Regions from separate parts of the Paenibacillus sp. FSL M7-0134 genome, predicted to be linked through region 1. Evidence: riboswitches for the same ligand, from Rfam matches in the RefSeq annotation. Region 1 holds a riboswitch; the other holds the start of a gene.

What was found. A riboswitch is a leader RNA that binds a small molecule or an ion and turns the genes downstream of it on or off. The one in region 1 is predicted to bind ZMP and ZTP.
Region 2: it holds a riboswitch for ZMP and ZTP, as region 1 does, so the genes downstream of both, NSQ58_RS18240 (bifunctional 5,10-methylenetetrahydrofolate dehydrogenase/5,10-methenyltetrahydrofolate cyclohydrolase) here and NSQ58_RS02470 (TIGR01440 family protein) in region 1, are expected to answer to the same signal.

What each region holds. Positions count from the first base shown of each region.
Region 1 covers NZ_JBBOXV010000001.1:590,451-606,581, reverse strand. The annotation lists gene NSQ58_RS02525 (DMT family transporter) at 1-426, shown strand, start outside; gene fni (type 2 isopentenyl-diphosphate Delta-isomerase) at 738-1,838, shown strand; gene NSQ58_RS02515 (GNAT family N-acetyltransferase) at 1,835-2,326, shown strand; gene ychF (redox-regulated ATPase YchF) at 2,460-3,560, shown strand; gene prfA (peptide chain release factor 1) at 3,832-4,899, shown strand; gene prmC (peptide chain release factor N(5)-glutamine methyltransferase) at 4,903-5,802, shown strand; gene NSQ58_RS02495 (FtsW/RodA/SpoVE family cell cycle protein) at 5,878-7,071, shown strand; gene spoIIR (stage II sporulation protein R) at 7,330-8,022, shown strand; gene NSQ58_RS02485 (L-threonylcarbamoyladenylate synthase) at 8,177-9,424, shown strand; gene NSQ58_RS02480 (manganese efflux pump MntP) at 9,566-10,126, shown strand; gene NSQ58_RS02475 (low molecular weight protein arginine phosphatase) at 10,231-10,815, shown strand; ZMP/ZTP riboswitch at 10,894-10,975, shown strand; gene NSQ58_RS02470 (TIGR01440 family protein) at 11,196-11,783, shown strand; gene glyA (serine hydroxymethyltransferase) at 11,904-13,154, shown strand; gene NSQ58_RS02460 (carbohydrate ABC transporter permease) at 13,329-14,210, shown strand; gene NSQ58_RS02455 (carbohydrate ABC transporter permease) at 14,210-15,046, shown strand; gene NSQ58_RS02450 (ABC transporter substrate-binding protein) at 15,062-16,131, shown strand, end outside.
Region 2 covers NZ_JBBOXV010000002.1:542,297-558,427, reverse strand. The annotation lists gene NSQ58_RS18290 (methionine ABC transporter ATP-binding protein) at 1-405, opposite strand, end outside; gene NSQ58_RS18285 (Gfo/Idh/MocA family protein) at 730-1,731, opposite strand; gene NSQ58_RS18280 (deoxynucleoside kinase) at 1,929-2,570, opposite strand; gene NSQ58_RS18275 (deoxynucleoside kinase) at 2,570-3,190, opposite strand; gene NSQ58_RS18270 (response regulator transcription factor) at 3,336-3,935, opposite strand; gene NSQ58_RS18265 (sensor histidine kinase) at 3,932-5,065, opposite strand; gene NSQ58_RS18260 (hypothetical protein) at 5,185-5,307, opposite strand; gene NSQ58_RS18255 (hypothetical protein) at 5,311-5,808, opposite strand; gene NSQ58_RS18250 (PadR family transcriptional regulator) at 5,786-6,331, opposite strand; gene NSQ58_RS18245 (fatty acid desaturase) at 6,620-7,681, opposite strand; ZMP/ZTP riboswitch at 7,895-7,979, shown strand; gene NSQ58_RS18240 (bifunctional 5,10-methylenetetrahydrofolate dehydrogenase/5,10-methenyltetrahydrofolate cyclohydrolase) at 8,091-8,957, shown strand; gene NSQ58_RS18235 (cyclodeaminase/cyclohydrolase family protein) at 8,954-9,589, shown strand; gene NSQ58_RS18230 (stalk domain-containing protein) at 9,817-11,319, shown strand; gene NSQ58_RS18225 (ABC transporter substrate-binding protein) at 11,439-12,431, opposite strand; gene NSQ58_RS18220 (winged helix-turn-helix transcriptional regulator) at 12,624-13,016, opposite strand; gene NSQ58_RS18215 (NAD(P)H-dependent oxidoreductase) at 13,160-13,834, shown strand; gene NSQ58_RS18210 (S-layer homology domain-containing protein) at 13,942-16,131, opposite strand, start outside.

The sequences.
Region 1 (16,131 bases):
AATAAGGTGAATGAACGGACAGGATCGTGGGCCACAACAACATTGGTGCTGGGAACAGGGTTCTTGGCTTCCTTACTCGGGAGTCTTATTTTTGAAGGGAAAAATACATTTGCTTTACAGCATATGCAGCCGTGGTACTGGTTCAGTGGCATGATTGGTGTCGGTGTTGTGTTCTGTCTGGTACAAGGAATGAAGCGACTTGGCCCGACCTATGCGATCTCCATTGTATTGACGGCGCAGTTAGGTACCGCCCTGTTGTGGGATTCGTTAGGATGGCTCGGATTAGAAAAGATTCCGTTTACCTTTAATAAGTTGATCGGTGTATTGGTCATTATCGGTGGTATTCTCGTATTCAAATTTGGACATGGGCGTACGAAGGAGCAAGCAGAAAGCATTTCATCTGTACCTGATTCGATGAAGGGATAAAGGAGATTGTAAAGACCTTTATCTTGCTGGGATAGGGATTGTCCTTTCGAATAGGCATTTTGCAGAAAAGCGGCAGCTCAATTAGGAGCGGCTTTTCTGTAGAGTTTCCGAAAGAAAAAATGTTCACGATCGTGTATATATTTTTCCATCCATGATACAATGAAAGTATCTTAAAATAGCCATATTAAGGGCTACGATATTTGATATAAGAGACGATAAATAGATCGGTTACCGTGTTCGGGAACGGTCTTATTTGTGCTTCTTGAACTTGATACAATAAACAGAGTGACTTTGGATGAGGTGGAACATAGATGAGTAGTACAGAAAATGAAAAAGGAGCACCTGACGGTTTTAATAGATCCGGCTCTTTGTTACCTGCCGCACGGACAGGCGAACGGAAGATTGAGCACGTCCGCCTTTGTTTGCAAGAAGATGTGGCCGGACAAGGCATCACCAGCGGGCTAGAGCGATATGCCTTTAAGCACTGCGCTCTGCCGGAGTTGCATTTTGACGAGGTTCGTCTGGATACTACCTTTTTAGGACAGGCTGTACGAACACCGCTACTTATTAGCTCCATGACAGGCGGCAGCGCCGAGACAGGAGCGATTAATGAGCGATTAGCAGAGACAGCGGAGAGACGCGGCTGGGCGCTGGGCGTCGGTTCGGTACGGGCTGCGGTGGAAAGGGAAGAATTAGCTTCAACCTTTGCGGTTCGCCGTCTAGCACCCAGCATCCCGGTCCTTGCCAATCTGGGTGCGGTGCAGCTGAACTACGGATTTGGCGTGGACGATTGTCGCCGTGCAGTGGAAATTGCCGGAGCAGATATGTTGGTGCTGCATTTGAACGGATTGCAGGAGATTTTTCAACCCGAAGGGAATTTGGATTTTAGCGGCCTGCTTCAGCGCATCGAGGAGTTGTGTCGTCAGCTTTCAGTGCCTGTAGGAGTGAAGGAAGTAGGCTGGGGCATAGATGGCGAGACGGCATCGAGACTGTATGATGCGGGTGCTGCCTTTATTGATGTCGCTGGCGCAGGTGGGACAAGCTGGAGCCAAGTGGAGAAATTTCGTAATCCTGACCCTGTGCGTCGTGCCGCGGCGGAGGCGTTTGCGGATTGGGGAAATTCAACCGCTGATTGTATCGTGGAAGTTAGAGCTGCTCAGCCACATGGTGCTCTGATCGGTAGCGGTGGACTGAGAGACGGTGTCGATGCAGCGAAGGCGCTCGCTCTGGGGGCTGACATGGCAGGCTTCGGGCGTTCTTTGCTCGGTTCGGCGGTTGACTCCAGCGAAGCGCTGGAAGCACGCCTGGAGCAGGTGGAGCTGGAACTCCGAACGGTCATGTTTGGGATTGGGGTAGATGGAATAGAAGGGCTTAAAGACACGACTCGACTAAGAAAGAAGGTAAATGGATGAGCGGACTTATTACATTGGTTCAGATGAATGCGGAGCAATATGATCGATTTGAACAACGCTCGCTTGCCGACTATGCGGATGAGAAAATCCAAGCAGGTACATGGACGGTAGAAGAAGCACCAGAACGTGCGGCAGAAAGTTTTGCTCGATACCTGCCACAGAGGCTAGACACACCTCATGCTCACCTGTATATGTTGATGTTTTCCGATGCCGGGGGGCAGAGTCAGGAGGAAGCTGGCTATATCTGGTTCAATATTACGGACGGCGCGCAAGGAAAAGAAGCTTTTCTACTGGATATTCTTGTATACGATTCATACCAGGGGAGAGGTCTAGGTACGCTGGCGATGGAGGCTTTGGAAAAGGAGGCTCGCAGACTGGGAGCTGTCCGCATCGGTTTGCATGTATTTGGGCATAATGAGCGAGCTTTGCATGTATATCGCAAATCGGGCTATCGGGTTACGGATATCCAGATGAGCAAAGAAATCTAAATAGGGATATAGCAAAATCCTGAATTTCATAACCGTATGCTTGCCGCGTGTATAGGTTCTCATATATAATGTGGGTTGGTAAACTAACGGATGGCATAACGCATATTTTATATAAACGGGAGTTGTTCTGATTATGGCTTTAAAAGCGGGGATTGTGGGTCTGCCGAACGTGGGCAAATCAACACTGTTTAACGCAATAACGCAGGCGGGTGCGGAATCCGCAAACTATCCATTTTGTACGATTGACCCGAATGTGGGTGTCGTTGAAGTACCGGATGAGCGGCTGGATAAGCTGACTGAACTGGTTGTACCGAATAAAACGGTGCCAACGGCATTTGAATTTGTTGATATTGCAGGACTTGTGCGCGGTGCGAGCAAGGGCGAGGGTCTGGGTAACAAGTTTCTGGCTCATATTCGTGAAGTGGATGCGATTGTACATGTGGTACGTTGCTTTGAAGATGAGAACATTACCCATGTGGACGGCAAAATTGACCCGATCAGCGACATTCAGACCATTAATCTGGAACTGATTCTGGCGGATATCGAAAGCGTAGACAAGCGTATTGAACGTTCCCGCAAAAACATGAAGGGTGGCAACAAGCAGTACACCCAAGAGGTTGAAGTGCTGGAGCGGATCAAGGAATCGCTGTATGCTGATAAACCGGCGCGTAGCTTAGAATTGTCGGATGAAGAACGGTTGATTGTACGCGATCTTCATTTGCTTACGATGAAGCCTGTATTGTACGCAGCTAATGTCAGCGAAGATGGCGTAACGGAAGCTGACAGCAATCCATATGTGCAAAAGGTACGCGATTTTGCCATAGATGAAAATGCAGAAGTGGTGCCGATCAGCGCCAAGGTAGAATCTGAAATTGCTGAGCTGGAAGGCGAAGACAAGGCGATGTTCCTTGAGGAGCTGGGATTAGCTGAATCCGGATTGAATCGTCTGATTAAAGCAGCTTATCGCTTGCTGGGCCTGTATACGTATTTCACAGCAGGTGTGCAGGAAGTACGCGCTTGGACTATTCACAAAGGAACGAAAGCACCGGGTGCTGCGGGCGTAATTCATACGGATTTTGAACGCGGATTTATCCGTGCCGAGGTTGTATCCTACAACGATTTGGTCGCTGCTGGTTCGATGAACGGGGCTAAGGAACGTGGTCAGCTTCGTCTGGAAGGTAAGGAATATGTAGTGCAGGACGGAGACGTTATGCATTTCCGTTTTAATGTTTAATATATAATTTCCAGAGTACAATACTCGATTCGGATATATAAAAGACGATGATTCAATGTATGTGTGTTCTGAAATGTGCTAGATTATGTGGTCGCTGCCTATATTAGGGCGGCGACTTTTTATTGTATTGCATGTTGTGTGGATTTTTGCAAAATCCTAAATTAGTCAGTATTTCTTGTAGCTAATTCATGAATTAGTTGGTATAATAAAGAGCTGTAGCCAGTGAAATTGAAGCTGGTTTCATATTAATTTAACTGAAGAGGTGAATCGCTTGTTGGACCGATTGCAATCATTGGCGGACCGCTACGATAAACTGAGCGAACTGCTCTGCGATCCGGATGTAGCGAACGATAGCAAAAAACTTAGAGATTATTCCAAAGAACAGTCTGATTTACAGCCTGCTTATGAAGCATATACCGAATATAAAAATGTCGTTGAAGAGCTGGAAGCTGCAAAAACCATGCAGGGTGAAAAGCTGGACGACGAGATGCGTGAAATGGTCAAAATGGAGATTGATGAACTTAGTGTTCGCAAGCGGGAGCTGGATGAAAAAATCCGTATTTTGCTGCTGCCGAAGGACCCGAATGATGATAAGAACGTTATTATTGAGATTCGTGGTGCAGCGGGTGGTGACGAAGCGGCACTGTTCGCAGCTGACTTGTATCGGATGTATACTCGTTATGCCGATACCCAAGGCTGGCGTGTAGAGCTGATGGACGCGAACATGAATGATCTCGGGGGCTTTAAAGAGGTTATTTTCATGATTAACGGCCGTGGTGCATACAGCAAAATGAAATTCGAAAGCGGCGCACACCGCGTACAGCGGATTCCGACAACAGAATCAGGTGGACGTATTCATACGTCGACATCTACAGTATCCGTTATGCCTGAGGCAGAAGAAGTGGATATTGAAATTTCCGACAAGGATATTCGCGTGGATACGTTCTGCTCCAGCGGTGCAGGCGGGCAGTCCGTTAATACGACCAAGTCGGCGGTGCGTGTGACACATATGCCTACAGGTATTATGGCAACCTGTCAGGACGGCAAATCCCAGAACTCCAATAAGGAGAAGGCGCTGCAAGTTTTGCGTGCCCGTATTTCGGATATGTTGCGTCAGGAAGAGGAAGCCAAATATGCAGGCGAGCGTAAGAGCAAAGTAGGTACTGGAGACCGCAGTGAGCGTATCCGGACCTACAACTTCCCGCAAAGCCGTGTAACGGATCATCGTATTGGCCTAACTATGCATAAGCTGGATCAGGTGATGAACGGGGAGATCGAAGAAATCGTATCAGCGCTCACGATTGCAGAGCAGGCTGATTTGATGGAACAAGAGGTTTAAGTTTTGGGGAACGAACGCGATTGTGTGTATCGGATGTCGCCGGAACGGAACATGAGTGTCAGAGAAGCCTTAGTTGAGGCTTCTTCTTTTTTAGGAAGCTGTGGTGTTCTGGAGCCGCAGCACAATGCCCGCTTACTGCTGGAGCATGTGCTCGGGTTGGAAGGCACGGCGTTTTACGCTGCTCTGGGTGATTCGTTCCCTTCCTCCGTCAGGGAAGAGTGGGAACGGATTATAGCCCGCAAAGCTGCGGGTGAACCGGCGCAGTATATTATCGGACGGCAGGAATTTTATGGCCGCCCGTTCGCGGTTTCGCCGTCGGTGCTGATTCCGCGCCCCGAGACAGAACTGCTCGTCGAGGCGATACTCCAGCACGGCGATCGGCTGTGGCCAAGCGGCGCTCCGCAGGCGCTCGACATCGGCGCAGGCAGCGGTGCGATTGCCGTGACGCTGGCGGCTGAGCGACCGAGCTGGCGCGTGGCGGCAGGGGATATTTCGGCTGCCGCGTTAAAAGTAGCGACTCATAATGCTGCTGCGAACGGCGCAGCCGTAGAATTCCGCGAGGGCGATCTGCTGGCGCCGTTCGCGGGAACGGCGGTGGACATTCTCGTGTCCAACCCGCCGTACATCCCGGCTGCTGACATCGCTGGCTTACAGCCAGAGGTACGCGACCATGAGCCGCGGATGGCGTTGGATGGTGGTCCTGACGGGCTCGGCCCGTATCGGGCAATGCTGGAACAGCTCGGACTCCTTCAGGCTCCGCCGCGGCTAATCGGGTTTGAGCTGGGGATGGGACAGGCCAGAGACGTGGCTGGTCTGCTGGCACAGGCAGGTCATTGGAAGAACATTATAATCGTTCCTGACCTTGCAGGGATCGAGCGACATGTCCTAGGTGTCTCGGAGTAGTGCTGCATTTTCTTTTTGCGAGTCTTTCCTTTAGAATAAGAGGAGTATGACCGAGAAACGGCTCAGGGGGAAATCATGCTTCAGAAATTGAAAAAAATTGACGGTCCGGTTATCTTTATTCTGGTTTTGCTCATGGCGATTAGTATCATAACGGTATACAGCGCAGGTAGGGGCCCTACGAACTTGGCAGAGCACGGCAATGACTACCAGAAGATGATCGGGTATTATATATTGGGTTTTGTGGCGATCTTGGGTTTAGCGATGGTCGATTTTCGGATATTCATTAAAAAAGCCCTGTACGTATATGGAGGCGGAATATTCTTGTTGGGTCTCGGATTTTTTGGCGGGACGGTTAACAACTCTCAGGGCTTTTTGAAAATTGGTGGCTTGAACCTTCAGCCTGCTGAGGTATTCAAGCTGGTTCTTATCGTTTTTCTGACTTATATGCTGATCAAGAAGCGCAAGAGCAAGCTGTATTTTATTCAGGATGTTCTTCCAGTCGCTCTGGTGAGCTTTGTCCCGTTTGCCATGGTTATGGCACAAAATGACTTGGGTAATGCGCTCGGTTATATTGTCATCGTCATCGGTATGCTATGGATTGGTAATGTGAAGGCATCCCATGCGTTAATCGGATTCATCGTATTTGCAGTCGCTGTTGGCGGCGGGATTAAAGCTTATATTTCGTTTCACGATGAGATTGATTCCTTTATGAAGGGGATTGGCCGTAGTCACTGGGTTGAGCGTTTGGACCCTTGGTTGGTACCGGAAGAGGCAACCGCGAAGGCGTCTTATCATACCAAAAATGCCAAGCTGGCGATAGCCTCTGGCGGGATGATGGGCAAGGGCTTTTTGCAAGGAACCTCGGTACAGTCCGGGCGTGTTCCTTATACGTACGCGGATTCTATTTTTGTGGTCGTAGCGGAGGAATTTGGCTTTGTAGGCTCTTCAGTGCTGCTATTGTTATATTTTATTTTGATTCACCGCATGATCCTGATTTCGCTGGAATGCCGGGATCGTGCCGGACCGTATATTATTGTCGGGATTGTGTCCATGTTGCTGTACCAGATTTTTGAGAATATTGGTGCGTTTCTGGGCATTATGCCGCTTACGGGGATTACGCTCCCGTTCATAAGTTATGGTGGTACCTCGTTGCTTATTAACATGGCTAGTATCGGCTTGGTTATGAGTATTAAGGTGCACGGCCAAGAGCTGGAGGATGATCTGCCACAGCCTTCCAGACTAAGCTTGACGAAGGCGAAAAAGGCCTAGTACAGGTGGAATGTGGCTAGATAATGATTGGTATTTGTGTGAGTTGAAACGGTGCAACGAGAGAGTCCAGATTGTGAAATCTGGGCTTTTTCATATTCCTCGGTGAGGGTCAGAAGCTTGGTGTAGCATGATTTGAGGGTATTTTTGAAAAAAATCTGTAAAGTGGTCCTGAATCTTTTACAAGAATCATAGGTTTAGACTCTCCTAAACCGGACAGACTGATAGACATGATAGAGTTTGGGTTTGGGGGAGACGAAGATGAGAAATTGGATCAAGCAAGCTGCAATGATACTATTTTGTATTTCGATATTAATGATGTCTTGGGAAGGTCAAAAGACGGATGCTGCTATGACCACTGGAACAAGAGGAACCTTAGCATCAGGAGTAGCTACAACAGGGCTGAATGTGATTCCACATGACTCCATTCGACTGCGTATTTTGGCCAACTCGGATCGTCCGGAGGATCAGCTGGTTAAACGCGAAATACGGGACGCTATTGTACAGCAGATGAATGCCTGGGTGGGTGAGCTGGAAAACCCGCAAAGCTTAGATCAAGCTAGATCATTGATTGGTGCTCATTTACCTGAAATTGACCGTTTGGTAGGTACGGAACTGGCTCGTCGCGGCATTGCATATGATCATCAGGTGGAACTGGCGAGCGTACCTTTCCCAACGAAAATGTACGGTGGTCTGGTCTACCCAGCAGGGAATTATGAAGCGCTTCGGGTTACGCTGGGGCAAGGAAAAGGGCAAAATTGGTGGTGCGTGCTGTTTCCTCCGCTGTGCTTTATTGATGCAGGCAGTGGGGAAGCAGCGGCACAAACGGTATCAGCAAAAACGGATCACGGAGAAAGTCGGACGAATGCCGCTGACAAGGAGCCGGAAGTACGTTTTTTTCTGTGGGATGCACTTGCGGGACTGTGTAGCTGGGTGAGTGGCTTGTTTGCCTAAACGTTGAGGAGTGTAAGTTTCCCCATATGCTATAATGGAACTTACGATAGATATACACATGGCAGAGCCAAATGAACTGATCTTTCAAAGTAGCTTTATGGGGATCAAACGAAATAACTGGCTTGTATGACAATAAGATATGGGATGATCTGATATGAGCGATAAATCGAATCAAATGCAAGACTTGCGCGGAGAATTTGTGCAAAAGGAAAAACCTGAGCAAAAGCTAGATGAACAGGGAATTCGCGAGCTGAAGCAGGCATTGAAGTCTTCCCATACACAATGGTGGGATGTAAGATGTTTGGTTCCTTTGAGCAACACTGACGGGGATGTTTCTGACGAAATTTGGGATGAACAGACTCGGATCACGGCGGAAAAGGGCATACGCGAGGCCGCCTTACTCCTCCAAGCTGGAGAGACGGTAGCCTTTCCTACGGAGACCGTGTACGGCCTGGGGGCCGATGCGCGTAGTACAAAAGCGGTGGAGGCGGTATTTGCTGCCAAAGGACGCCCTTCCGATAACCCGCTCATTGTACATATTTCTGATGCTGATCAATTAGAGGGTATGGTAGCAGAAATAAACGATACAGCCCGAGCGCTGATGAATATGTTCTGGCCGGGACCGCTGACTCTCGTATTGCCGGTAGTGCCGCAGGCACTGTCATCGCGTGTGACAGCCGGGCTGAACACGGTTGGTGTGCGCATGCCGGATCATCCGATAGCGCTTCGTTTGATCGCTGAAGCGGGTTGTCCGCTTGCTGCGCCAAGCGCCAACCGGTCGGGAAGACCCAGTCCCACCCTTGCACAGCATGTGCGGGAGGATCTGGAGGGCCGAATCGGCGGCATTTTGGACGGAGGTCCCACGGGGGTGGGGCTGGAGTCCACGGTGGTGCAGGCGGGTGACGACGGAACCGTCACCATCCTGCGCCCCGGCGGCGTGACGGCTGAGCAGCTCGCTGCGGTTGCTCGCGCTGTCGTGCTGGACCCGGCGTTGGCCGCTACGCCCGGGGAAGACGCGGACAGCCCAGCGCCGCGCTCGCCGGGCATGAAGTACACGCACTACGCGCCGCGAGGCCGCTTGAGCGTGGTACAAGGCCCGTCGTCCGTTGAGGTGACGGGCTGGATTCGCGCCGCGCTGGCGGAGGCTTCCGCGCGCGGGGAGCGCACGGCAGTGCTCGCGTTTGACGAGCATGCCGCCGGCTACGCCGGAGAGCGCGTCTACACGCTAGGCAAGCTGGACGCGCTCCATGAGGCAGCGCAGCGCCTGTACGGCGTGCTGCGCCGCTGCGACGAGGACGGCGTCACCTACATTTTGGCGGAATCCTGTCCGCCGAAAGGATTGGGAGACGCCGTCATGAACCGCCTGCTTAAAGCGGCAGGTCACCGAATCGTCCGCTTGTAGCTTCTGTCGAATCAGAGCCTCTTATATTAAATTTCTCCTCTCCTCGTCTTGGTATTGGGCACTTTCAGTGTATGCTTGTACTGATTTGCCCCTTGTCCGCATAACGTGTACAAGAACAGACGGATAATGGAGGGATGGAGTATGCTGGCAGCCTCTGCCCATGCCGGGCAGGTTGTAACGATTCTGATCATGGCGGTAGCGCTAGGAATGGATGCGTTATCGCTGGGCGTAGGGATCGGCATGAAGGGGATACGTCTGCGAGACGTGCTGCGCATCAGTACTGTTATTGGCTTTTTTCACATTCTGATGCCATTGCTGGGAATGTTCACAGGCCATTATATGAGTTCTTTATTAGGTCATGTGACGGCCTACTTCGCAGGGGGTCTACTCATCCTTTTGGGCGGGCATATGGTGTATAATTCCTTTAAAGGGGACGGCGTACAGGTATTGGATCATCGTTCGCCTTTAGGCCTTTTGCTGTTTGCACTTGGGGTGAGCGTTGACTCATTTTCTGTAGGAGTGTCACTGGGTATGTTCCAGAGTGATCTGGTGCTGTCCGTTCTGGCGTTTGGTTTTTGCGGGGGAGCAATGGCGATGTTGGGCCTGTTGCTGGGTCGCAAGGTCAGCCGCAATCTAGGAGATTATGGAGAAGCAGTGGGCGGTGCCATTTTGCTGGCATTCGGCTTTATGTTTATGTTTTGATTTTAGCGTAGACAGTGTAAAATAAATGCAGGATTATAGTAAGGGATTAGAATTATAGTAATCCTCTGTTTATATATTTTTTTAACATACGGGGGGTGAAAACGTTGAAGAATATCTTATTCGTATGCACAGGGAACACCTGTCGCAGTCCAATGGCTGAAGGGATGCTGCGTAAGTTGGCTGCTGAGCATGGGCTAGAACTGGAAGTACGTTCTGCGGGAGTAGCCGCGATGGAAGGCACGCCGATATCCCGACATGCAGAGGCGGTTCTACGTGATCATGATATATCCGATCAGATCACTTCAACCCCTTTGAGCGACGGGCTTGCCGGGTGGGCGCATCTGATCTTAACCTTGACGCAAGGACATAAACAGCACGTAATTCAGCGCTTTCCCCAAACGGCGGGCAAAGTATTTACGCTTAAGGAATATGTGGAGAACCGGGATGCGGTGTTGAATGATGTACAGGAGTTGGATAGTTTATATGCTTCACAGCAGTTGATGGCTTCACTCGGACAAGAGCTATCGGCGCAGGAGCGTGAACGAATGATTGAATTACACCAACGGATTCCGGGCTTTGATATTTCTGATCCGTTTGGCGGTTCGCGAGAAGATTACGATGTCACAGCTGCGGAAATCCGTACGGCACTGCATAAGCTGCTGGACAAGCTAAAGGCATCTTCCGAATAAAATTGGTATTACTCATCTGTTTTGTACGGAATCTGTTGATTTTCGGCGGTTAATCCGTTAAGATAAGGTGGAAAAATGAGAATCCGATGTAACTGGCGACAAAAGTGGGATTAACCACGATGGAGCATCGGATATACGGCCGGTCGCCTGGGCAAAAGAGCAATTCCACATAGGTGTGGACTGCTCTTTTTTTCATATACAAGTTATGCCAGATTTTTAGCTGAGAGTTGATTCCATTAAAGATTCTTCCATTTTTTCTGCTCGAAATCTGAAACATCGGCTATAATATAGTCAGATTGTGATCAGGAGAGAGTGTGTTGAACTTGGGGCATGAGACCGTGCCTAGTCTCTGAGAGGCTGTTCAACCAAAGGAGGTTCCAATGGTGGAACAATTAGATCATGAGATTCCGCTGGAAGCACAGACCACTTCTGTCGTGCGGGAAATCGCAGAAGCAGCCAGTCTCAAGGCTGGTCGCCTGCTGGTTATCGGCGTTAGCACAAGTGAAGTGGCTGGAAGTCGGATTGGTACGGCGGGAGCGCTCGATGTGGCTCAGCAACTGTTGTCTGGAGTAGAGTCTGTTCGCAGGGAGTATGGCTTTGATGTGGCGTTTCAATGCTGTGAGCATTTGAACCGAGCGCTGGTCGTTGAACGGGCTGTGCTGGAGCGATTGGGACTGATGGAGGTTGCAGCTGTTCCTGTTCGTACAGCAGGAGGCTCTATGGCTACCGTCGCCTATCGTTCTATGAGCGACGCGTGTTTGGCGGCGAACGTGCAGGCTCATGCCGGGATAGACATCGGCGAAACGCTGATTGGCATGCATCTGCGACCCATTGCTGTTCCGTTTCGCCCAAGCCTTCGCTGGATTGGCGAAGCACGTGTGACAGCAGCGTTCACCCGTCCTCCACTTATTGGCGGACAACGGGCGGTGTACAGTCTGGAGCAAGAAGTCGGCGGAAACTGCGATTAGCATTTGGCATGGCGGCATGTTTGTACTAATCTTTTTTGCATTGATGATGAGGTACCCAACAGAGGAGCAGGCGTTTGCTTGTATACCCAACAATTGACTATGGAGAGGGAGTAATCAATCATGATGGAACACCTGCGTAAAAGTGACCCGGCAGTGATGGAAGCAATGGGACTTGAACTGAAACGACAACGCCACAATATCGAGCTAATCGCATCCGAGAACATTGTCAGTGAAGCAGTAATGGAAGCCATGGGCTCCGTGCTGACGAATAAATATGCTGAAGGTTATCCGAACAAACGCTACTATGGTGGCTGTGAGCATGTAGATATCGTTGAAGACATCGCACGTGACCGCGCAAAAGAATTGTTCGGCGCCGAGCATGCTAACGTGCAGCCTCACTCTGGAGCACAAGCCAACATGGCGGTGTATTTGGCAGCTCTCAAACCTGGAGATACTGTACTGGGTATGAATCTGGCGCATGGTGGCCATTTAACACACGGAAGTCCGGTTAACGCTTCCGGCTTGTTGTATAACTTTGCTGCTTACGGTGTACGCGAAGACAACTTCCGCATCGACTACGATGAAGTGCGCAAGGCAGCCTTTAAGCATCGTCCTCGTCTGATTGTAGCTGGCGCGAGTGCATATCCGCGTACTATTGATTTTGAAGCTTTTGCTTCCATTGCCAATGATGTAGGCGCTCTGTTTATGGTGGATATGGCACATATCGCGGGTCTCGTGGCAGCGGGAATTCACCCAAGTCCAGTTCCGCATGCCCAATTTGTAACAACAACAACACACAAAACGCTGCGTGGTCCGCGTGGGGGTCTGATTCTGACTCGCAAAGCATGGGCGCAAGCGATTGATAAAGCTATTTTCCCTGGTACTCAAGGGGGGCCACTGATGCATGTGATTGCGTCCAAAGCGGTTGCTTTGGGTGAAGCGCTCCAGCCATCGTTCAAAACCTATGCGCAAAACGTAGTCCGCAACGCACAGGTGCTGGCTGAAACACTGCTGGCTGAGGGGATTAACATTGTATCCGGTGGTACGGATAACCATCTGATGCTGTTGGATACGCGCAATTTGAATATCACAGGTAAAGAAGCGGAGCATGTATTGGATTCCGTGGGCATCACGGTCAATAAAAATGCGATTCCTTTTGACCCGACCAGTCCATTCGTAACAAGCGGAATTCGTATTGGTACACCTGCTGCAACATCTCGTGGTATGGATGAAGAGGCTATGGTCAAAATCGGTAAAATCATTGCTGAAACCCTTAAAAACCCGAAAGATGATACTGTATTGTCCAAAGCAAGCCAAGCGGTTGGCGAGTTGACAGACAAGTTCCCGATCTATCCAGGAACTCAATACTAATTCATCGATATTCATAATCTTTATGTTAAAGGCTGTTTTCCTTCCATAAGCCGGAGGAGAACAGCCTTTTTTTGCTCCCGAACGACTCGAAACTTACATTTTTGGGTAATAAGCGATTACAGTAAGGGTTTACGCGCGCTATCCTTCATGATCTACGACAAAGGAGTGATTGCATTGAGTCAAAGAAAATCCGCGCAATTATTGCAGCAACTCGTATTTGTGGGACCGATGGCGTTGTTTTTCGTCTTGATTATGGTCATTCCGTTCCTGCTGGGTCTGTATTATTCCATGACGAACTGGGATGGAGTATCTGAAAATATCCGATGGCTCGGACTAGGAAATTATATTCATATTTTTAGGGATGATCCAGATTTCCGTAATGCGTTCTGGTTTACGGTCCGGTTTACTGTATGTGGTGTCATTCTGACAAACCTGATTGGCTTTTTCCTAGCCTATGCACTTACCAAACCGTTGCGTACCCGTAATGCACTGCGAACTGTATTTTTTATGCCCAATATGATTGGCGGCTTGCTGCTCGGCTTTATCTGGCAATTTATATTTGTACGCGGCTTTTCTGCGGTAGGGGAGGCGACAGGGCTTTCCTTTTTTAAACTGCCGTGGTTGGGTGATGGGCCAACTGCTTTTTGGGGAACTGTCATTGTGTTTGTATGGCAATATGCAGGTTATCTCATGGTTATTTACATATCCTCGTTAAATAATGTCCCGCATGCCCTTATTGAATCGGCCCAAATCGACGGTGCAAGCCGAAGACAGATTTTGCGTCATATCGTAGTGCCACTTATTATGCCAGCGGTGACCGTCTGCTTGTTCCTGGCGATATCCTGGTCCTTTAAAGTATTTGAGTTGAATTTGGCTCTCACGAAGGGGGGACCTTTCAAGTCGACAGAGTCTGTAGCGTTGGACATATATAATGAAGCGTTTACAAATAATCGACTTGGATTAGGGACTGCCAAAGCTATGATTTTCTTTGTGGTCGTTGCGATCATTACCAGCATTCAGGTGCGTCTCACGAAGAAAAAGGAGGTCGAAATGTAATGGGAAAAACGTCAAACTATCGTTTGGGCACATGGGCTGCTGAATTATTGCTTATTGTGATCGGGTTAATCTTTCTGGTTCCGTTCTATTTTTTGCTCGTAAACTCCGTTAAATCCTTTGGCGACATTTTGGCCCATTCCGCTTCGTGGCCGACAACCTTCCGTTTTGAAAACTATGCTAACGCCTGGAATAAAATAAACTTTCCCACAGCACTGGGGAATTCACTGATTGTCACGATCGTCAGTAATGCGCTTTTGCTGCTAATCAGCTCAATGGCCGCTTACCAGATGGTTCGGCATGACACTCTTTTTAATCGTTGCCTATTCGGTTTGCTTGTGGCTGCGATGGTAGTCCCTTTTCAATCAATTATGTTGCCGCTTATGGAAGTGTCCAACGTATTGAGCTTGAACAACAGTATACCGGGACTGATCTTATGTTATCTGGGTTTTGGAGCGCCTTTGTCCGTTTTTCTTTTTCATGGCTTTATTAAAACGGTACCTATTGAGATCGAGCAGGCGGCAAGGGTGGACGGTTCATCCCGGTACGGGGTGTTCTTTCGCGTTGTTTGTCCACTGCTGCTGCCTATGTTCGTAACCGTACTTATTTTGAACACCTTATGGATCTGGAATGACTATCTGTTGCCTTCACTCATTTTGAATGATCCTGAGTTGCGCACCATTCCGATTGCAACCTATATGTTGTTTGGTCAGTACACCAAGCAATGGGACTTGGCGCTGCCAGCACTGGTATTGGGGATCGCGCCAGTTGTTGTGTTTTTTCTGGTGATGCAAAAATACATCGTTTCTGGCATTGCAGCCGGTGCGGTCAAAGGCTGATGGGAGGGATAACCGATGAAAAAAACAGCGTTACTTGTCATCTCCTTGATGGTGCTGCTCGCGTGTACACTTGCAGGTTGTGGAAATACGAAGGCTCAACAGAGTGAGACGAAAACGATACACATTTATCAATTCAAAGTAGAGATATCGGAACCGTTAAACAAGCTGAAGGCAGAATATGAAAAAACGCACCCTGGCATCAAGCTGGATATCCAATCTGTCGGTGGTGGTACGGACTACGGTGCTTCGTTGAAGGCTAAATTCGCATCAGGCGATCAGCCGGACATTTTTACAAATGAGGGCTACCAGGACCGCGATACGTGGCTGGAGTACTTGGAGGATTTGTCGGATCAGCCATGGGTGAAGGATCTGGACGATTTCGCTCGTAAGCCGATGACGGTTAACGGTAAGATTTATGGACAGCCTATGAACCTAGAAGGATTTGGTTTTGTTTATAACAAGGATTTGTTCAAAAAAGCGGGCATAACCAAACTGCCTCAGACGATAGATGAACTGGAAGAAGCAGCCAAGCGACTGAAAGCGGCAGGGATTATACCTTTTGCTAACGGGTATGCGGAATGGTGGGTTCTGGGGAACCATTTTATCAATATCCCGTTTGCCAGACAGCCGAACCCGGAAAGTTATGTTGCGGATTTAAACAAAGGAACGGCTCGCATCCCCGGTAACCCCGTGTTCGATCAGTGGGTGAAGTTGCTTGACCTAACTATAAAATATGGAAACCGCAATCCGCTCACTACGGATTACAATACACAAGTGACACTGTTTTCGACAGGTAAGGCTGCTATGATGCACCAGGGGAACTGGACGCAACCGCAAATGGATGGAATTAATCCTAACTTGAATTTGGGTATTCTGCCTGCTCCTATAGACAATGATCCCTCCACAGGAGGTAGACTCGCTGTCGGAGTAGCCTCGAACTGGGTGGTCAACAAAAATTCGCCTGTGAAGCAGGAGGCAAAAGAATTCCTCAATTGGTTGGTCACATCAGAAACAGGCAAGCATTATATCACCAAGGAATTTAAGTTTGTTCCCGCCTTCAAAAGTATCACGTCCAGTGACGAGAC
Region 2 (16,131 bases), on a different contig from region 1:
ATCCGCTTTATCCTCCAATCCAACAAATTGCAGCAGTTCCTTAACACGAGCATCTATCTGTGCCTTGGGCAGTTTAGCCAGTTTTAGAGGATAAGCCAGATTCCCATATACAGTACGAGAGTTAAACAAATTAAAGGTTTGGAATACCATCCCGATCCGTCTTCTTAAATTTCTTAGTTCCTTGGGTCGTATCTGAGTAACATCCTGATCATTAACGACAATTCGTCCCTCTGAGGGGCGTTCCAGTAAATTCACAAGCCGCAGCAGCGTACTTTTACCTGCACCGCTAAAGCCAATCACGCCGAAAATTTCTCCTTTTTCAACCGATAACGAAACCTTTTCGAGTGCATTTACCTTACGATTGGGTAAGGTAAATATTTTGCTAACTTGTTCAAACTTTATCAAACTGCTTCCTCCTTACGTCTACAATGTATGTATTCCTCCATCCCATTTAAGTAATCCGGTGGATTTAATCGGATTTACACCCTAAAAAAACTCCCTAATCTTCGTTTGACCGAAAGTGGGATTATTTAACTGTATATTGCATTGTTAACACCTTAAGACAAGAAGGAGAATCTGTCAATAAAAAATGAATATAGCCTTCTGACTCCTGTCATCACAATTGCTTACACTTTTAGGGCTACAAAGCCAAATAAGGCTAACCGTATATTTGCAAAGTTTGCAAAATCGGCAGCCCTTTGTGCATTTTAATCTTGATCATTCCACTGACTAATGTGTAGAAGTATTTTTCAAATCTGCTTCATAACGAAGGCCGAATTGTTGTCTTGCCTCCTCCATCACTTCAGCGACTGTAAGTGAACACTCCAAGGAGTTAATGGAACTGTTGCGTTCACCACTCTTGATCAAATCAATAAATTCCTGAATTTCATAATACATTGGCTCACGCGTCTGAGCTTTGGTCAGATCTTCAATCGTGCCGTCCCGATAATGAATTTTCACCTCATAGGGCTGACTGATTTTGTCGATCACCATCGTTCCATTCTCACCCTGAATTTCAGCAGGCAGATAGGAATCTGTAATTTTGGAATACATGACCGTAGCATCCATATCAGGATACTTCATCACGATACTGCCCTCGCCATCGACACCAGAGGATAAAAGTACACCAACCGCCCGAACCTCCTCAGGTTTGCCGAACAAAGTCACCATAGGATACAAACAATACACTCCAAGGTCCATCAAGGAACCATTGGAAAAGGCCGGATTAAACGCATTCAATACCTTACCTTGCTTAAAAGCATCAAAGCGTGAGGAGTATTGACAGTAGCTTGCAAAATAACGCCGAACCCGGCCTATTTTATACATATGATCCTTTATTATTTTAAAGTTAGGCATAAGTGTGGATTTAACGGCCTCCATCAGCAGAACATCGTTGTTGCGCGCGGCTTCGATCATGCTCTTCACCTCTGCTGTATTAGACGCAAAAGGTTTCTCACACAACACGTGCTTTCCGTGATTCATACATAAGATCGCCTGCTCCGCATGTAAGGAATTGGGGCTGGCAATATATACGGCATCGACCTGATCACTTGCGGCCATTTGCGCCAGGTCTGTAAAAACCTCCGGCTGGCTGTTATATTTGTCAGCAAAAGCTTTGCCCTTATCCTCTGTGCGTGAGTACACCGCCGTCAGGGAAAATTCGTCCGTCTCCATCGCAGCTTGAATAAACCTCTCTGTTATCCAGTTGGTTCCAACAATACCAAAACGCATCACAGTATCCCATCCTTCCCGTGAGTCATTACAATTCATATGTACCTATTCTCGCATTCCAGCCTAAACTTGTCCACTATACCGTTAGTCATATCTCATGCTTTAACATGTTCATTCGACAAAAAAAGACTGTAGTCTATCAGCATAATTTATACTGATTGTACCACAGTCCCTGTTATTTATTTGGGGTTATATCTCTATTTTTTTGATATTACTTTTCCTACTTCTTCCAAAATGGCATCCATGGAAGCTGGGTCGTGTACATCATATTCATCAATGTTCAGACGCAGTACAGGACAGGCATCAAATTCGTTGATCCAATTGGAATATCTGCGATGCATTTGCTCCCAATAAGAACGCTCGGTCTGGATCTCCATCTCGCGACCGCGCTCCTCAATCCGACTCAGTATGGAGGGCAAGCTGCCTTCCAAATAGATCAACACATCAGGGTGCGGGAAAAACGGTGTCATCACCATCGCCTCAAACAGGCTAGTATACGTTTCATAATCGGTAGGGTTCATCGTTCCCTGATCGGCATGCATTTTCGCAAAAATGCCTGTGTCCTCATAAATAGAACGATCCTGCACAAAACCTCCACCAGACAAGAAAATATTCTTTTGTTCCTTGAAGCGTTCCGCGAGAAAATAAATTTGCAAATGAAAGCTCCATCTTTCGAAATCGTGATAAAATTTCTCCAGATAGGGATTATGATCGACCTGCTCCAAAGAGGTTTTAAAACCAAGGCGTCCGGCCAAAGCACCAGTCAGCGTGGATTTACCTACACCCACTGTACCCGCTACCGTAATCAGGGCATTCGCAGGAATGTTGTAATTATTCACTATATAAGCTCCTTTACATCGGAAACAATTTGTTTAAATTGTGCCTGGTTTTCTACAAAATCAATTTCATTCCCGTTCACGGTCAATATACGAGGGGAAGGGGACTTTTCAGCGAGAAACTGAATGCCTTTATCATAATCTATGATTAATTGCTCCAGATAGGCGGGGTCCATCTCCTGTTCAAAAGAGCGTGCACGCTTGCGAATTCTCCCCAGCAAGGTATCCAAATCTGCTTTAATATAAATGATAATGTCTGGCTTAGGCATATCATCCGTGAGCAGATGATAGATTTGACGATATTTTTCGAGCTTCACACCCTTAAGCGTACGTTCAGCAAAAATCAAATTCTTGTAGATATGATAATCAGAAATAACGGGCTGAGCTTTCTCGATATATTGCAGACCAGTATCCTCCAACTGCTTATACCGATTGCAGAGAAAGAACATTTCCAGCTGAAAACTCCACTCATCTATATTTTGATAAAATTTATCGAGAAATGGGTTCTCCTCGACAATCTCTTTGATTATCGGCAAATGTAGCTCGGTTGAAAGCATCGAAGCCAACGTCGTTTTACCTGCTCCGATTGGCCCTTCAACGGCTATAAATGGGGCTTGTTTCATGCAGTTCTGCTCCTCCTTGTACTCCAGTCCATCCTGTGGACAACTATCCTATTGTATCACAAGGTAGTACGCTAAAGGCATACCAAATCTATGGATAATACAAAAAAACAGAGCGCTACATTTTGCTTCATAGCGTCCCTGTTTCTCACTTAAACCAACCTTTTTCATTAAAACGTGTAATCGCCTCGATCCGGTTACTGACACCCAGCTTATCGAGAATGACTGAAATATAATTGCGCACCGTCCCTGTCGTTAAATACAGTTCACCAGCAATCTCTTTTGTATTCTTTCCGTCAGCAATAAGCGCCAAAACGGTCTTTTCACGCTCTGTTAGCGGGTTGACTTCGGCATAAGCATCATCGACCAGTTCTGGAGCGTAAATACGTCGACCTGCCATAATACTTCGAATGGAGGAAGCCAGCTCTTCACTGGGACTGTCCTTGAGCAGATAACCGTGTGTCCCCGCCTTGATCGCTCGTTCAAAATACCCGGGGCGAGCAAACGTAGTTAAAATCAGTACCTTGCAGTTCAAGGCTTTGAGTTCCTCAGCCGCATCCAATCCGCTCTTAATCGGCATTTCGATGTCCATAATGCATATATCCGGCTGGTGCAGCTTCACCAGTTCTATAGCTTCTTCCCCGTTGCTTGCTTTTCCGACTACTTTCATGTCCTCTTCCAAGTCTAGCAGGGAGGCTAGAGCACCCAACAGCATACGCTGGTCTTCTGCAATAACAATTCGAATCATGGCCCCACCTCCTCATTCGGCTTTTCAGGGATATTGGGCACTTTAATGACCAAGGTCGTTCCCTGATCTGAGCGCAGCTCCATACATCCGTTCACGAATTCGAGCCTTTCCTTCATTCCTTGCAGGCCATTTCCACGAAGGGTTCCATTTTCTCTCGTAGCACCGACTCCATTATCCTGAATCCGAAGAGTTAGTTCCTTACGAGACGGCTCAATAGTGATGGAGCAAGCGGTGGCTCCACTGTGCTTAACCACATTTGTCACTGCTTCCTTCATACACATACTAAGTACATTTTCATTCATTAATGATGTATGCTCCAGCTTCGGGTCGCCCTCCAAGGTCAATTCAATGTGAGCAGCCTTTAAGATCTGCCGAATACGTAACAGCTCATCCTCTAGTCGCATACCTCGCATTTGAGTAACCATTTCCCGCACCTCTTTTAACGCGCTTCTCGCCGTGAGACGAACATCGTTAATTTCAGCATGAGCACGCTCCGGGTACTGATCCATCAGTTTGCCCGCCAAATCGCTCTTCAGCCCGATGAGTGACAGCTTCTGACCTAAGGTATCGTGCAGGTCACGCGCAATTCTTTGCCGTTCCTCCAGCTTAATCAATTCCGATATTTTCTTATTGGCATCCTCTAATTGGACTTGGAGCCGATCGCTTTTGTTGCGATTAAAATTCGTAATCGGAAGGAGAATCACACCGATCAGATTGAGCAGGATAAAAGGAATCTGTTTAATAAAAACGGGATTCTGAGATACAAAACCGTAATTGATCAATCCAATCGTAATAACCATTAAAATGATATACAGCGTCGTAAATGCAGCCTTACTTTTAATATTACCGATCAGATAGGCGATAAATATGGAAAAATACATATAGCTAAACAGCAGTGTCATGGTAATCGATATGGCAATCTGTACACTGGTCCAAAAGTATATGAGCCAGCCTTTTGAGACAAAAGCCAGTACATAACATGCAAAGAATACCAAGATAATAGCAGTACCCAGAATAATATGACTTGTAGATGAAGAGCTAAAGTAGTAAAAGGGCAGGATATAAAAGACGACCCACACATAAGGACTAAGCCCTGTATTTCTTTGGAAAATCTGATACCACTTTTGCATTCTGCCACCCTCTTCTACTTCACATGACTTATATCCCTTATCTTATCATACCACTGTTTCGTCTGCTCGAAAGCACCAAAGGTAAAGCCTTTCCTGTGAACCGCAAATGAACACTTTGATTAGAAGCCGTCCATTTTGCGGGAACTGATCTCAAACTTAAGCCATTCGCTGTACACTCCACCCACTGCACCAGATCGTGCTTTGAAATGGGACTGGTCTATATTTCTGATCAGCTCGTTCATGAATTATACATACCTAACGTTATTAAATTTCTTTTCTATATCTTTAGCAAATTTTCCGCCCTCATCGGCTAAATGTTTTCTCATAAAGAATCCACCAAAACCATTTATCCATGCTGCAAAAGCCAGTAGCCGAGATGGAAAGTCCGCTCCAATCGTACAACTAAATTCGCAAGAGTTGTTATCAATAGGCGTGACCTTCATTTCCCATGGAACTCCAACGATGGCGGGTATCCATCGCCATATATATGCTTCTGTCTTGTCAGAGTAGAAACGCAAATGATCCTTTGTGTGCTCTTTTAATTGATAGTGCTGAACAATCATCTCATTCCCCATATTTTCCACATTAACCATATAGAATTCACCATCTTCAAAATAACTGCCCATTGCCTTGTGAGCTTTTGAAAATGATTCATATTCAGCTGGAGTCATCTCAGTTACCCATTTGTACAAATCCACATTTTTAGCTGCAATCTGCAATTTAAATTTCTTTGTCATTCTCATCTTCATTATCCTTCTTTCCTGTAATTTTTCTTGTGAGTTCATCGTGCCAATTCATAATCATTTGAAAATATTCTTTGCCAAACATCAACGTCGCGTGCTCATATACGCCCATCTCATGAACGTGCTTCTCTTCTATCAAGGCAAGCTTGTTATATTCACTGGCGACAGTAGTTTGAAAGCTGGCAATCAAACGAACAACCTCAATGTCGTCAAGATATTTATAGAAGAAAAGCTTACTCAAATACTCATAATTAAAAGGGGAAAAAGTACATGGTGTTTTTAACCATTCTATAAATTCACTCTTCCCTTTTTCCGTAATACCATATGATTTTTTGAATCTGCCTTCCTCTACCACTTCTTCATACTTGATAAGCTCCCCCTTTTCCATTTTTTTCAGCATAGGATATATGCTTCCGAAGCTGGCATCAATAAAGTTGGAAGTGCTTATCGTCATCTTCTGCTTGATTTCATATCCTGTCATATCCTTTTCGCAGAGGAACCCAAGTATTACATAAATCAACATAAAATCTATTCCTTCTTTCCTGGCATAGTGAATTATCCTTCTGAAATCAAAGGGAACTTATCTCTGTTTACATGTAGCTAATTTATATATATATAATCGAGATATATCGTTTCGATATATAGAATGTAAAGGTTGACAATCGATTTGTCAATAGCGCTTGCTAAAACAAAGAATGAAAGTACTGCATTTTCAATATAAACAAAAAAATCTAAAAGGATGTTATCCCTTTAGATTTCTAAAAGTAAACTGCAATTTTTCAACATCTCTTCAGAAGAGTTTTGTACAAAGTTATTTTCTTTCTGTGCTTACAACAGGTGTAGGGATGGGTTTCGTAACTGCAACACGTTTGCTGAGGAGCGGCCTCACTTGTTTAAAGGTCAAAAAGGTTTTCGTATTTTCATCCCAAAGTCGGAACTTCAAAGATTGCAGACTGCTACTTACTGTGATCGTGGTCGCCTTTTGAAGTAACGGTGTCGCTTCATGTGCTTTCTCCAAATTGTAATTTGGCACTTTAGGACTCAAGTGATGAACGTGATGAAATCCGATATTGCCCGTAATCCATTGCAATACTTTAGGAAGCTTGTAGTAAGAACTGCCTTCTACGGCCGCATTAATATAGCTCCACTCTTCATCGTGCTCAAAATACGAATCCTCAAATTGGTGTTGTACATAGAACAGCCAGATTCCCAACATACCAGATACAAAAAAGATAGGTGCCTGTACGAGAAGGAAGGCCTGCCATCCAATAGCCCATGACAACAGTGCGTACAATACAACGATGGATATATTCGTCACATAGGTGTTCATTTTTTCCTTGCGTTTGGCTGTCTTGATATTAAACCGATAGGAAATCAAAAAAGTATAGATCGGACCTAGTCCAAACATAACCCAAGGATTTCGATATATGTGATAGGCCAGCCGTGTCCATGTGGAAGCCTCTGTGTACTCTTCTACCGTAAGCACCCACATGTCACCTGTGCCTCTTTTATCCAGATTACTGCTGGTTGCATGGTGGATTGCGTGACTATTTTTCCATTGGTGATAAGGACAGAGCGTAATAATACCTGTAATCGTTCCCACAATGTCGTTCAGCTTGCGGCTTTTGAAGAAGGATTGATGACCACAATCATGAAAAATAATAAATGTCCGTACCACAAACCCCGATGCAACAATGGCAATTGGAAGTGTCAGCCAGTACGAAACCGACAGACTAAGATAAGCAGCATACCACAATAGGATCAGTGGACCCAAGGTATTGATGAGTTGCAGAACGCTGGATTTTGTGTTTATTTTCTCGTAGGGAGCCATATTTTTTTTCAATTGGGCTAATGGGAGTTGTGTCATACTCATTATGATCCTCCTTTAAAATGACGCCTATACCTTGATCCTGTTAGGCGTACATGTTGATCTAATCTCAGTATAAGGTAAAGCCTCTAGGCGCTGTAGTCATAAACGTCAGCTCGGGTATATGACATTTGTCATATAGACAAGTAACACAACCCGTTTTCCAAATGTTCGCGGGTTTCTTTTCTGATGATTATTTGTTAAAATATAAGGTATAATAACGCTGTATGTGACTGGCGAAGTCAGTGGAATGAACCACGAGGGAGCATACAAAAAAAGCGTACCGTTCGCCTGGGAGAAGTATTTGCAGAGGATTCGTCTGTCTTGACGACCTTGTGCAAATACTTTTTTTTCGTTTTAAGACCATGACACCCTGTTGATAAATCATGCGATAAATTCAGAGGAGGCTCGGACTATGGCTATAATCATGAAATCCAAAGAAGCAGCAGAGCAAGTATATGCAACGATCCGTTCACAGGTAGAAAAAATGAAGCAGCAAGGACACCGTCCCCATCTGGCGACCCTATTGGTAGAAGGCGATCCGGCATCTGCATACTATGCCCGGACCAAGCAAAAAATAGCGGAGAAGCTGGGCATCTCATTTCATCTCCATACTTTTGATCGTCATGTTAGCGAAGCCGAGCTACTGCACCTGATCGGCAGTCTGAACGATGCATCCCATGTACATGGCATTATGCTGGAACTGCCGCTTCCCCAACATCTTTCTGCCTCCGTTATTAAACAATCCATCGCCCCCTACAAGGATATTGATGGAATAACACCTGATAACAAGCTGGCTACCGTAACAGGTGACGCCGGACTATATCCCGCAACACCTCAAGCCTGTATCGAGCTGCTCAAGCATTACGGTCACACCTTGGCAGGCAAAAATGTCACGCTCGTGGGCATCGGGCAGACAGTGGGACTTCCCCTTTTCCACATGTTGCAAAGAGAAAATGCCACCGTTACCGCCTGTCATGCAGGTACGCGTGATATTGCAGAGCATCTGAGCCATGCAGACATTGCCTTCGTCGCAGTCGGATGCCCTGATGTGATTACGCAGGATATGGTCCATCCCGGTCTGATTCTCGTGGATGCAGGAATTAACGAGACACTGGAAGGAAAAATCGTGGGTGACGCTGCTTCAAACGTGGGTGAAAAGGTACATGCCATTTCTCCGGTTCCCGGCGGTGTTGGCACCTTAACGACTGCGATTTTGTACAAAAATCTGCTCAAAGCGATACATCTGCAACACTACTCCAGAGAGGTGGTCTATTCATGAGTGAACTGTCTTGGAACAATTCCATCGGACATTTTCTGAAAGAGACTGCAAGTGCAGCGCCTACCCCCGGCGGAGGAAGTGTATCCGCACTAGCTGCGGCACTAGGCGCGGCTATGACCTCCATGACCGCCAACCTTTCACAAGGAGAAAAATATGCGCACATCCATGAAAAAATCACGGACGTCATTAGCAGCATGGGAAGATTGTCTACACATTGTGAGGAACTAATGGTCGCAGACATCCAATCCTTTGAACAGTACATGACCGCGCTGCGTTTGCCCAAGGAAACAGACGAAGAAAAGCGCTATCGTACCCATTCCCTACAGACAGCGGTGATCGCTGCCATTGAGGTACCCATGCGCCTGCTGGAAGTATGCCGGGACGGATTGTCGCAAGCCTACAACATTGTGGAAATGTCCAATAAAAATGTGATTTCAGATCTTGGCATCGGCGCGATCCTGTTCGAAGCAGCAGCTCAATCTGCCCTGCTTACCGTCGACATTAACCTTGCTTCGCTGAAAGACTTGGATGTCAAATACTCCTATGAAACCAAGACAGCCGCACTCATCCGTGAAATCGGACAAATCAAAGAACAAACCTTGTTGATGGTACGCAGTCGAATAGCGAATTAGTCTGCTCATAACCGTGTTTAACCTGTTCTAACCAACATATTTCTGCTTACTCGTTAAAAGAAATAGCCTCCAAATCCATCTCTAATCGTGGGTTTGGAGGTTATTTTATTGAAATTCATACATTTTGGAAAACTTTTCTATATTATATACGTCTATGGATAGGGGGATATTCTCGAAGGTATCATTTTTTATCTTATACACATTGATCAAGAAATGAGGAAAATCGTATGAAAAGACGGACTCTATTACTCAGTATAATCACGTTATTGTTATTCAGTTCTAACGCGTGGGCGAACGAAAAGGAGTCTACATCCCATATTCGTTCCTATGATTCTGGGAGTCTGATTCAATCCGATGGAAGCTTGTGGCTGTGGGGCTATAATCAATCCGTACCGACTCGTGTAGAGGGTAAGTCGGACGTTGTAAAAACATTTTCTAATATCATCAACGAGGGCGATCTGGTATTTTCCTTACAAGACCACTCTGCTTGGTATGTGCCTAGAAATAATATTGCTGAATCCGTGAAATTCGTTCCTCTGGAAGGATTACAGAACCTCGCAGCTGTAAGTAGTTTGAATGATCATGTGCTCGCTCTGAGCAGCGAAGGCAGCATATCTTCCGCTGATCGACTCGACAATGGAAACATCTCTAGTCCTTTTCAAACCCTATCTGGCCTCGACGAGGTTGCCAATATAGATAGTTACTATGAGGAAAGACCGGATTATGAGGAACGCTGGATATTTCTAAAGAAAGACGGCAGTGTGTGGAAAAATACAAAAGCCTTGCAGGGCTTCGAACCTATTTCATCATTAAAAGATATTACGGCAATCGCTAAAAACATAGCCTTAAAAAAAGATGGCACCGTGTGGACGTGGCCCAAAGAATTTGATAAAAATGTAACTCCGTCCGAAACTCTATCCGTATCGCAAATTCAAGCCTTATCGGGCATCAAGACAATCAAGGCCGATAGGTATTCCAATCTCGCGATTGATCAGCAAAGTCGACTTTGGTTCTGGGGTGCTACAGTTACAGGTTACTCAGATAATACAACCTATCACAACGAAAATACCCCTGTACTATTAACAGGAGTAAAGGATGTTAAAGACGCCTTTTTCGCCGAACGCTCCATACTTGCCCTAACCACTGCTGGGAATGTATATGTTGCGTCTCTAGATGGTGAAAAGTTACCATCCAATGCCCCCTTTACATTACTTGCTAAAAATATTCAAAACATCAAAGCAGGTCCACGGCACGTAATCATGCAAAAAGCAGATGGCGCCCTATGGGGCTGGGGTGTCAACAAACACGCGCAGCTCGGTATAGGGGACTATGAGTTTCTTTATAGTTCACCAGTTCCTGTACAAAAACCGATTCTTGTCCGTCTCAATGGTTCGCCTGTCCCTCTGAGTAATGGTGCCATTACCCGCAACGGGCAGGCTTTTATTCCCCTTCGTTCTGTTTTTGACAAACTGGGGGCCGAGATCGCTTATGATTTCAACAGCAAAATAGCGAATATGAATCAGTCTAAGACAGAAGACCATCCTGTCTCTCTAGAAGTAAATTTCAAAACCAGCCAAACAAAAGTGAACGGTAAAGCCGTAAAACTCACCAATCCGCCCTTCATGGTGAATGGAATTGGTTATCTTCCACTAAGGCTACTCAGCGAAACGCTGGGGGCCAAGGTAGATTGGATACAAAAAGAAGATACTATTGAAATTACAACGAAATAGTAAATAAAAACCAGTCCAAACATGATTCGTGTTGGACTGGTTTTTTATGCTATATACTGCGTGTATTATGCGACTTCCCATCTGTTTTGGACAATTCGTCACAACGCAGAATCTCACACCTATTGTTTAACTTTATTCTCTTTTTCTCTTTCGACCAGCATATCTACGATCATATCAATTTGCCCGGTAATAGCGATTGGATCATAGCGATAATACGTATCAAAATCGTTAAAGAACACTCTATTGTTCTTCACCGCAGGAAGATTCCCCCACACAGCGGACGATTTCAGTTGCTTGAGCGCGTCACCCTTTTTCTCCGGGTCATACGTAGTCAGGAACATATAATCTGCGTCATACTGTGGCAATACCTCCATCGAAAGCTGCACCGTTTGTTCCTTGGAGTTAGCTGTTTTCTTTGGCATATTCAGTTTAAGCGCATTGTACACGGCTTGTCCGCCCCGCCCCGCATTGTCGCCAAAGATCCAAAGTGCGTGCTTGTCCGTCAGCTCATACAGACCGAAAGTTGCCTTTTCGTCAATCACACCTTTAAGACGTACGCGACCTTCAGCGGCCTTTTTATCAAATGCAGCAATAAATTGCTCAGCCTTCTCCTTTTCCCCGGTGATATCTCCGAACAGCTTGACCGTATCATAGATATTAGTCGTCGTACCGTACGGAATGTACAGGGTAGGTGCGATTTTAGACAAAGCCTCATAATTCGTATCCTTCATAACCACGATCAGATCGGGTTTGAGTTCCAGCGTCTTTTCCAAATTGGTCGGATCACCCACCTCTTTGGTTCCTTTTTCCTTCAGCAAATCGGTCAGAAAAGGATTTTGAAACGCAGTCGGCTCCACACCCACCACGTTAGCACCCACGGACAGCAATTCTCCACCGTAAAAATCCGTTACAATGCGCTGTGGCTTCGCAGGAATTTGAATATCCCCTTTAACCGTTTTAAAGCTTCTAGTCTCTCCAGTAGAAGCCGACTCTTGCTTATCTCCTGAAGATGAAGCCGGATTACTTCCATTATTATTTCCGCCGCAAGCGCTGATGAATACAGACAATACAAGTAACATAGCTGTTATCATAAAATACGATTTTCTTTTCAACTGATTAGCCCCCTATATATTGTGAAGATGATCTTCCCGATACACATGATAATGATTATCAATATCGTAAGAAATATATCAAGCGTCGTCCTTACTGTCAACTGAAAAACGAACTTTGCATCATTTCACTTTAAAAATGAAAAGACCTGCCAAAATGATGGCCAGGTCTTCTTTGTGGAGCCGTCTCAAAACCTACACATTTGGGCTAGGTTGCTGGAGGCTGCTTTCTGGTGATCGCTGTTTTGTTTTATATTCTTCTCCCCAATCCTTCATCAGGTTAATAATCGGGATCAGCGTTTTTCCAAATTCAGTTAGAGAGTATTCGACCTTAGGAGGAACCTGTTGGTAGACTTCACGGTGAACGACTCCGTCCTCTTCCAGCTCGCGCAATTGGAGTGTCAGCATACGCTGAGTAATTCCCGGACAGATCCGCCGAAAATCACTAAATCGCTTAGTCCCATACATGAGATGATATAAAATAATCCCTTTCCATTTGCCCCCAATCACGTCCAGCGTGTACTCAACAGGACACGCCTGATCATTTCCAGCGGTACATTCCCCAAAGCCGCCTTTCCGATTGCGCATAGGCTTTTCTCCTCCTTGGTATCATTTTATATACTACAGCACATTAATGTGCGTACTTCAAAAACAATCATGTATATTCTAATATTAAGCATGTTACTTGGTAAGCGTCAATTTTAATCACATCCATAAGGAGTGGAATAACGATGGAAACCTTAACTACTACTAAAGATCAAATCTTATCTGCATACGAGTTCAGACATGCAACGAAGGAATTTGATAGCCATAAGAAAATTAGCGATTCTGACTTCGACTTTATTCTTGAAACAGGCCGTTTATCCCCGAGTTCGTTTGGCTTTGAACCCTGGAAATTTGTTGTCGTTCAGAGTAACGCTATGCGTGAGAAGCTGCTGCCTTACTCTTGGGGGGCCCAAAAACAACTGCCAACAGCCAGCCATTTTGTACTCATCCTCTCTAGACTTCCTGAAGATATGGTAGCCTCATCCGATTATATCAAGAGTATGATGGAGAACGTGCAGCAATTACCCGCTGAAGTGATTCAAGGCAGAGAGAAAGTGTATGATGCCTTTCTAAAGTCAGATTTTGGGCTGGAGGAAAATAAAAGAGCCTTGTTCGAGTGGGGCTGCCGACAAACCTACATCGCACTGGGCAACATGATGACTGCCGCAGCTCAAATCGGCATTGATTCCTGCCCTATCGAAGGTTTTAATAAACAGGAAATCGAACGCATCCTCTCCGAGGAAGGCATTATGGATGCCGAGCATTTCGGTATTTCTTGTATGGTGGCATTTGGATACCGTCTCAACGAACCGCGTGGCAAAACTCGGCGATCTGTAGATCAGGTTATTGAATGGGTGTAAAACCTTTTTTCTAAAACAAAGGGGCGTCCCGCAACCATTTCCATGGCTGTTGGGACACCCCCTTTTCATAAAACCTCAAGTCTTAAAAATTCTGTCATTCCAAACCCTTACTTATAAGTTACTTCTTCCGCGAAATAGATTTCCTTTAAACGATCCTTTACGCGCTGAATTTCATCTGCTGTTAACGGAGCTGTAGGATGCAGCTTAAAGTTCCTTCCAGTGACATAGCTTACATCTGTGTTCTTACCCAGATTGTAGGCCATCTTCGGAACCGGATTTCGGGTATAGTCAGTAAAGTCAATAATGGACCATGCCGCATCTCCATCCTCCTTGGATAAAATAATCCGCTGTGAGGCGTTTTCAGTCCACAAGTAACGCAGATTGGCTGGTGAATTATTGGAGTCCATAACTGCCTTAAAACCTGAGCCTCTAAACATGAGTGAAAACTCCGTATGATCATTACTCAATCCAGCTATCGATTCATAAATCTGTTTCAGCCCGTCCACGCCCACAATCTCAACCTCACGGTCAACAGGGAAGTGCTTCACAAAGTTTTCCCATATTTGAGACATGTTATGGTTTTTGGCAAGCCAGTTGACATCCAAAATAATGGACATGTAATTTACTGTATTCAAACGTTGATACGGGTTATCTAAATATTGCTGTGCTATATACAGTTGTGGTGCCGCATCCGTTTCCGTCACATATGGATCACCTGGATGGAGAGTCCAGCGTGAAGAATCTTTGGTATAACGCGACCCGATGGGATCAATCGAAATCGAGTTCATAAATACGATACCGCTATTATTTGTAAGCCCCTGTGCCGGAACAATCGGATTATCCTTATGGGACCAGTAAGGCATCAAAGGTGAACCCTCACCATACATGTTGTTCACATTATACTGTGTAGCCGACCACCCCATCGCTGAGGTAATCTTAAAATGATCCTTAAGCCATTGGGCCTGCTCAGGATTCACCGTAAAGCCGGTCAATGATTTAGGCAGATACTTCCGATATTGGTCTGTATCCATACTTTCAAACACCGAAGGTGATCCCAACGAACCAGATTGGTGCAGCTCATTGAGGGCATTATAACGATACATATACAACCACTCGTTCATCTGTGCTTCCCATTCAGGAAGATCAAACAGATTATTCGGATACCCATCCAAAATCCCGACTTCATCGCCATACTGATCCACGTATTCCAAAACCTTTTTAAGCTGCGGACGATTTGATTCCACAAAAATAAATCTATTTTCCATGGCCCACGTCACTTTTAAGTTGGTACCAAAGTGATCCATCAGCAATTGACGCGACTGCTCAATTTGCTCTACCGTGGTCGTACTGCCCGCATCTTTTCCCTGTAGCATCATGGAGATAGCAAAATATTGCTTTTTGCGTGCTCCTGGTACTACAGTTAACTCGGCATCGGATATGAAGTGAATTCCCTGAGAGGGTGATTCAACCTCAATCTTGAATGGAATGACAGAGTTCAATGCAGGAATCAGATGCAGGTTGGCAATATGTCCATCCTCGTCAAATATCCCTCTGGAATCCTCTATACGAAGCTTCAAGTCTGACGGCAATAGACCGGACGGTATGACCTCTCCCTTTGCATTTTGAAATACATAGGGCATGCTCCAGGCTGTAGGGTCTAGAGTAGTGGCCTGTGAAATGGTGTACGTCGCCAAGTATACGGACCTGATTACACTCGGGTCCTCTACCGGAGGAGTCTTCCCTTTCACGATCAGCTTGGTCTGTGCTTTAAGTACCCGATAAGGTTTAGCAATGGTGACTTCCATCTCTACAGGAATATAACCATCAGCAGCAGGTATATTTTCGGAATGCGCAATTTTCCCATGTTCATCAAATACACCTAATGTATCACTAAATGTGTAGGTGACACTTGTGACGCTAACAGCGGGAATGCTTACCAAGTGCCCTTTATTGTAGAGATCAAAGGACAGCTGATACGAAGGATACGTTTCCGGTTGATTGACCAACTCGGGCGCCTTGATTACTACCTCATCCACCACGAAATCCGACGAATGATCCGGTGGTTCTGACGGAGTCACTGGCGGTATGATTGGTGGTATCACTGGCGGTGTCACTGGTGGTATCACCGGTGGTTTGGGACTAGGTTCTGGTCGTATAATTGGCGGTTCCGGCTTCGGCTCTGTTGGTGTTACCGGAGATACCGGTGGATCGGGTCTTGGACTATGGCTTTTAGGCTCTTCGATCTCCGGATTCGCACGCTGGTGACTGATTTCCGGCGCCAGGTCGACCACGATCTT